Linked DNA regions of Formosa sp. Hel1_33_131. The protein of the gene in region 2 interacts with the protein of the main gene of each other region in a pairwise test. Links are inferred from orthologs where the notes say so. Each region holds a gene or a part of one and is shown on either strand. Other genes may lie near its edges. The genes, in order: FORMB_RS01955 and topA.

Evidence for each region.
Region 1: the proteins of topA (region 2) and FORMB_RS01955 interact in binary tests that used the Escherichia coli proteins (3 or more experiments, as listed by UniProt). The link is inferred for Formosa sp. Hel1_33_131 from one-to-one orthologs.

What each region holds. Positions count from the first base shown.
Region 1 is NZ_CP017260.1:454,265-457,598, reverse strand. What follows is about bases 97-3,096. They hold FORMB_RS01955 (IMPACT family protein), read right to left. Parts: upstream 1,903-3,096; coding sequence 1,291-1,902; downstream 97-1,290. Other genes in these bases: ribD (bifunctional diaminohydroxyphosphoribosylaminopyrimidine deaminase/5-amino-6-(5-phosphoribosylamino)uracil reductase RibD), read right to left, coding at 2,512-3,096; FORMB_RS01950 (HAD family hydrolase), read right to left, coding at 1,902-2,519; FORMB_RS01960 (acyl-CoA thioesterase), read left to right, coding at 896-1,294; dnaA (chromosomal replication initiator protein DnaA), read right to left, coding at 97-716. Also shown: more of dnaA, read right to left, coding at 1-96; more of ribD, read right to left, coding at 3,097-3,334.
Region 2 is NZ_CP017260.1:1,743,107-1,746,485, reverse strand. Bases 59-3,103 are described here. They hold topA (type I DNA topoisomerase), read right to left. Parts: upstream 2,798-3,103; coding sequence 320-2,797; downstream 59-319. Other genes in these bases: FORMB_RS07870 (hypothetical protein), read right to left, coding at 2,925-3,103; FORMB_RS07880 (formimidoylglutamase), read right to left, coding at 59-320. In the rest of the region: more of FORMB_RS07880, read right to left, coding at 1-58; more of FORMB_RS07870, read right to left, coding at 3,104-3,379. UniProt on the Escherichia coli protein: Releases the supercoiling and torsional tension of DNA, which is introduced during the DNA replication and transcription, by transiently cleaving and rejoining one strand of the DNA duplex.

The DNA.
Region 1 (3,334 bases), 1.3 Mb from region 2 along the record:
ACATCTATAATTTGATAGAAGTGAATAAAATCATTTCGATTGTTCTTCTTGACAGACTCTATATATTGTTGGGTGAATTTTTCAGCGGAGATATACAACACTGTTTTTTCAGGATATTTATCTTTTATGTCAACCCCTATTGCATGCGCTAAATGTGTTTTTCCTAAGCCAACCCCACCAAAAATCAATAAGGGGTTAAAAGAGGTGCCTCCTGGCTTGTTAGCCACTGCAATACTTGCATTTCGCGCCAACCGGTTTGAGTCACCTTCCAAAAAGTTATCAAAAGTATATGTTGGATTTAGTTGAGACTCAATTTTAACGTTTCTAATCCCAGGAATTACAAAGGGATTTTTTAATTCAGGATTTATATTTTTTAAGGGAATATCAACGCGTTGTGAATAGACTGCTGAACGGTTTGAACTAGGAATTTTCTCCGTAAACGGTTGTTTATTACCATACGTATTTTCCATTTTGATGATATACACCAATTTGGCATTTATACCGAGCTCTTTAGTAAGGGCTACTTTTAAAATTTTAACGTAGTGTTCTTCTAACCATTCGTAGAAAAATTTACTAGGAACTTGAATACTGAGCGCATGATCGTCAAGTTTTACAGCTACAATAGGTTCAAACCATGTTTTGTAGGCTTGCGGCTGAATGTTGTCTTTTATAAAGTTTAGACAGTTTTCCCAGACCGATTGCGCAGTGTTATTCATTTCAGTAGTTTATTTTTTTAGTTAGTGATCAAAAATAAGAATAATCTTGGGGGAAATGGTTATCGTTATTTTACAGTACAAATATGTGAACAAAATTCCAAAAAAAAAAATCAAATTTGATTGATTATTTAATATTTTTTCCTCATGTTTAATTTTTATAAATATACAAATTTTAATATATGAATATACATCAAACAAAGATTAAGGTGAGATACGCAGAAACTGATCAAATGGGGGTTGTGTACCATGGGAATTACGCTCAGTATCTGGAAATTGGACGTTTAGAGTGGTTGACTGCTTTAGGGATTTCTTATAAAGAAATGGAGGCCAATGACGTGATGTTACCGGTGGTGTCTTTGAGTTTAAACTACAAAAAACCAGCTTTTTACGATGATGTTTTGACGATATCTACGACACTTGTGAAACAACCAACGGCTTCTATTGAGTTTAATTACGAAATTCATAATTCTAGCGGTGAATTACTCACAACGGCCAACACCAAATTGGTATTTGTTAACATGAAGTCTAATTTCCCGATGCGTTGTCCCCAATATATTTTAGATAAACTGCAAATTTAATCGTTTAAAATTTCAACTTTAATTTTATGAAAGGCCTCAAAAGTAGTTTGAAGGCTTTTTTTACCACTTTTTTTGACCAAAACAACCACTTCACATTCCATTTCAAGCCGCTGAGACTTTATAACGAGCTGCTGTTTTTTAATAATCCGCATTACTTGACTCAAATCTTTGTATTCAAAACTTAGTTTGAAGGTGATTAAAATATCCAAGGTTTTTATGTCGCTCGCCTCCAAACTTAATTTCGCCGTAGTCTTGTAAGCGCTGATCAAGCCCCCAACGCCAAGTTTTGTCCCTCCAAAATAACGGACCACCACCACAAGAACATTGGTAACATCAAACGCTTGCAATTGCCCATAAATTGGCAAGCCTGCACTATTTGAGGGCTCTCCATCATCTGAAGCTCTGTGATAGAGGGTTTCAATGCCGTGTTGGTACGCAAAACAAAAATGACCTGCACTGGAATGTTTTTGTTTAAGTTTTTCTATAATTTTTTTATACTCTTCTATTGTCTTTAGGGGGAATGCGTACCCATAAAACTTACTCCCTTTGTCTTTATAAAGAACTTCTTCAGAAGGTTTGAGAATTGTTTTATAAGTCAACACTGACATTATGAATTTGTAAATAAAGGGTTGTCAAAAAGGTTTATAATATCCTCTTTTTCAGGGTTATTATTCCAAGTATGTATGCCGAGTTGGGCTGCTGCTTGTGTATTTTCTTTGGTGTCATCTACGAAGAAACAACGGTCAGCTTCCAGTTGATTCTCGTTTAATACATATTCATAAATGGATGCATCGGGCTTTCGGAAGTGTATTTCATGTGAAAGGTAAAATTTGTCAAAACAACTTTTAAAACGTTCATACCTATATAAAGACATGTTTTCTATGACTTGTTCGATATGAAGTGCATTGGTGTTGCTGAGTAAAATAAGTTTGTAGTTTTTATATGTAGAGAGTTTTTCTATAAACTCTAAACGGTATTCTGGAAACTCTAAAATAATTGAATTCCAAGCTTTTTTAAATTGTGCCGCAGAAATGGATGGATATTTCGCCGTGAATGCAGTTACAAAGTCGTCAGTAGATATCCCCCCTTTTTCATACTGCATTGCCGTCTGAAGCATGTCCTCTGTAATAGAAGTCACTCCAAGATTGAACAACGAACGTTCAATGGCAGGCTTGTCTAAGTTGATAAACACATCCCCAAAATCAAATATAAGTGTGTTAATCATTCACAAGAATTTTTAAGCAATCAGAAGTAAGCTGTGTTTCAGAAACTAATGAACCTTTAATTTGAGGTTTTGAAATTCCGTCATTTAAATTGAGCTCACTTGAAAAAACACGTGCTTCATCCCAAAGATTTTCATCAATAAATGCTTGCAATGTTTTTTGTCCCCCTTCAATAATTACGGAAGTTATATGCTCTGCATGTAAAGCCTTGCAAACTTCAGATGCCAGTGGGTTTTGTATATTAATTTCATGAGAAGTCAACCGAATGGTTTTTGCTTCAGAATTAAACACCTGATAGGAATCTGCTAAAGAATTTTTTAGGTCGATGACAACTCGGATTGGGTTGGAACCTTCGACCTCTCGGGTGGTCAAACTCGGGTTGTCTTGAACCACTGTATTTGCACCAACCAAAATCGCTTGTTCCTCTGCACGCCATTGATGCACCAGTTGCCTGGAGTAAGTATTGCTAATCCAAACAGGTTTTGTTTCAGATTTTGATAGGGGAGCGATAAAGCCGTCTTTGCTTTCGGCCCATTTCAATATAATATAAGGACGCTTTTTAGTATGGAAGGTAAAAAAACGTTTGTGATGTGTTTTACATTCTTGTTCCAAAACGCCTACAAGAACGTCACATCCAGCGGCCTTCAGTTTTGCGATGCCTTTGCCACACACTTTTTCGTGTTCATCTAAACATCCAATCACCACTTTGGGGATTTTATGGGCAATAATCAAATCGCTACAAGGCGGTGTTTTTCCATAATGCGCACAAGGTTCTAAGGTGACATAGAGGGTCGCTTTTGAGAGTACGCTTGGATCT
Region 2 (3,379 bases):
ACTTGAATCAGTGCAGAATAGGAGTCTTCAACGGTTTCACCTCTTTGGATATCGCCCAAATCGGCAATGTCATGCGACCAATTTCCTGGAAACAGCTTGTAAAATGCTTTTCTAATTTCAGTAAATTGGAATTCTTCACCTATATAGTCAACCGAATTTCGGGACTCCAAAACCCCTACAATAGCCATTTTTACACCTTCTAAACTTGGCTCTAGTGTCCTGCTATGAATCCTTAGTTTTTTTCCTATAGTCTGGTCATGTAGTAACTCTAATTCGTCTAAAAGCTGATCTTGAACAGGAGAAAGGAAACTATAATCCATTACTTTTTCTTTTTAGCACGTGTTTTTTTCTTGGGAGCATTTTTGGCAATAATCCCTTTCACTTCTTCAAAAGTTAGTTTTGTAGCATCCACTGTTTTTGGAAGCTCAATCTTGGTTTTTCCCTGAATGATGTTGTGTCGTCCCCATCGTGCTTTTTCAACGCGAATACCATCTTCTTCCCAATCATGAATCAGTTTGTCAATTTCCTTTTGGATTTTATCCTTAATTAAAGTCTCAATATCATCGTTAGAAAGATCGTCCCAGTCGTATTTTTTATTGACATTAATAAACATATTGTTCCATTTGATAAACGGTCCAAATCGCCCTTTACCTTTCTGAACTGGCAAGCCATCGTACTCGTATATTGGAGCATCTGCAGCTTCTTTTTCTTTGATTAATTCAATGGCATCTTCCATTTCAACACGCATTGGATCTGCGCCTTTAGGAAGGGATATAAATTTATCACCAAATTTCACATAAGGTCCAAAACGACCGTTATTTACAATAAGGTCTTCTCCTTTATAAGTACCTAAATCTTTTGGAAGTTTAAATAATTCCAACGCTTCGTCAAAAGTAATGGCTGCTAATTGAAAATTAGGAGGCACACTTGCAAAGACTTGTTTTTCTTCTTCATCGGCTTTTCCTATCTGAACTATCGGTCCAAATTTCCCTAAACGCACGCTTAATTGACGTCCCGATTTTGGATCGACACCTAAAATTCGTTCTCCGGATTCACGTTCTGCATTTTGACTGACGTCTTCAACTTTTGGATGGAACTCTTTATAAAATGACTTCATCATTTTAGTCCAATCTTCTTTTCCACTGGCGATTAAATCAAAATCCGCTTCAACTTTGGCCGTGAAATTATAATCTAAAATGGCTTCAAAATGATTCACTAAAAAATCAGTGACAATCATTCCGATATCTGTAGGAACTAATTTCCCTTTATCAGAACCAAACTTTTCAGTCAATTTTTTTCCTGTCAATTCTCCCTCAGACAAGGTCCATAATGAATAGCTTCGTTCTGCTCCATCAACAGCACCTTTCTCAACATATTTTCTGTTTTGAATGGTTGAAATTGTAGGCGCATAGGTAGAAGGTCTTCCAATACCTAATTCTTCTAATTTCTTTACTAAAGAGGCTTCTGTATATCTGTATGGCGGTCTCGAAAAACGTTCGGTCGCCGTAATGTAGTTGTTTCCTAAGGCCTCTTTCAGCGTCATGGCTGGCAACATGCCTTCTTGCTCTAAATTCTCTTCATCCGTTCCTTCAAGATATACTTTTAAAAACCCATCAAATTTAATAACCTCCCCGTTAGCCGTAAATGTTTCGTTATGGTTTGGTGTGTTTATTTTGACGTTGGTACGTTCCAATTGTGCATCGCTCATTTGAGAGGCGATGGCGCGTTTCCAAATAAGATCGTATAGTCGTGCTTGATCTCTTTCGATATTTACCGAATGGGTTGAAAAATTGGTAGGACGAATCGCCTCATGCGCTTCTTGTGCTCCTTTTGATTTTCCTTTAAAATTTCGAGGCTTGCTATACGTATCTCCGTAAGAAGACGAAATTTCTTGAGCCGCTGTATTTCGTGCTTCTTGTGAAAGATTTACACTGTCGGTTCTCATGTATGTAATTAGACCCGCTTCATAAAGACGCTGGGCCATATTCATTGTTTTGCTTACTGAAAAATATAATTTTCGAGCCGCCTCTTGTTGTAATGTAGAGGTTGTAAATGGGGGGGCTGGTGATTTCTTTGCGGGCTTTTTCTCAAGACTTGAAACTGAGAAAGCAGCATCGCTATTTTTATCTAAAAACGCTTTTGCGTCAGCTTCGCTGTTAAATGCCTTTGGAAGCTTTGCTTTAAACACCTGCCCTTTTGCAGTTGTAAATTCAGCATCAATTCTAAAAGTGGCTTCCGTTTGGAATTTTTGTATTTCGCGTTCACGCTCTACAATCAATCGAACCGAAACCGATTGTACACGTCCCGCCGAAAGGCCTCCCTTTACTTTTCGCCACAAGACTGGAGACAATTCGTATCCTACAATTCGATCCAAAACACGTCGCGCTTGTTGGGCATCGACTAAGTTATAATCAATCCCACGAGGATTTTTTACTGCTTTCTCAATCGCTGATTTTGTAATCTCATGAAAAACAATACGTTTGGTTTTAGCTTTGTCTAATTTTAAAGTTTCCGCTAAATGCCATGCAATTGCCTCTCCTTCTCTATCTTCATCACTTGCCAACCAAACTATTTCTGCCTTTTTAGCGGCCGCTTTTAGTTTGCTAACAACTGCTTTTTTGTCGCTTGAAACTTCATATTTGGGTTTAAAATCACCCTCAACATCTACTCCCAATTCTTTGGAAGGTAAATCCGCAATGTGCCCAAAACTAGACTCGACTTTAAAGTCTTTACCTAGAAATTTTTCTATAGTTTTTGCCTTAGCAGGGGACTCAACAATCACTAAATTCTTAGCCATATCTTATTTTTAGAGAGGTACAAATGTAGAGGATTTTTTTTATTTCTTTCTTTTATTTTTTTAACAAAGCAAAAAACAACTGCAAAATGCAGTCGTTTTTAATCCTTATTCGGTTTGATTTAAAAACTTATAAATCAATTGATTGAGTTGTTGATTTCTGGCTGTCAAATCCTATTACTTTTTTATAAATAATATATTGCGGAAGGTATAAAAAACAGCTAATAAACAAGGCTCCTAGGCCACAAGTAACTAAAGAAACGACATAGAATAAAATCATATTTAACATGAGAGTTAAAAAGGTAATGCCCCATTTTTTGTTTCCAAGTGCAAATGCGACCTTAATAATTTCAGAGGTTGACAAATGGGAGTTGTATGCAAATACAGGAAGCATAAACATCAAAGGAATCATGGCGTAGATCAAAGGAAAGAAGCAAAGCAAGGCTGCTAAAATGGCGATCCCTGTATAGGCCAATAGCAAGACGATCGCTTTCCCTAAAACTGGACTCTTAAAAAAATAGAAGAAATCAGACATAACAAAGGAATTTCCATGATCCATTTCTTTTACAATTCTATAAAATCCTA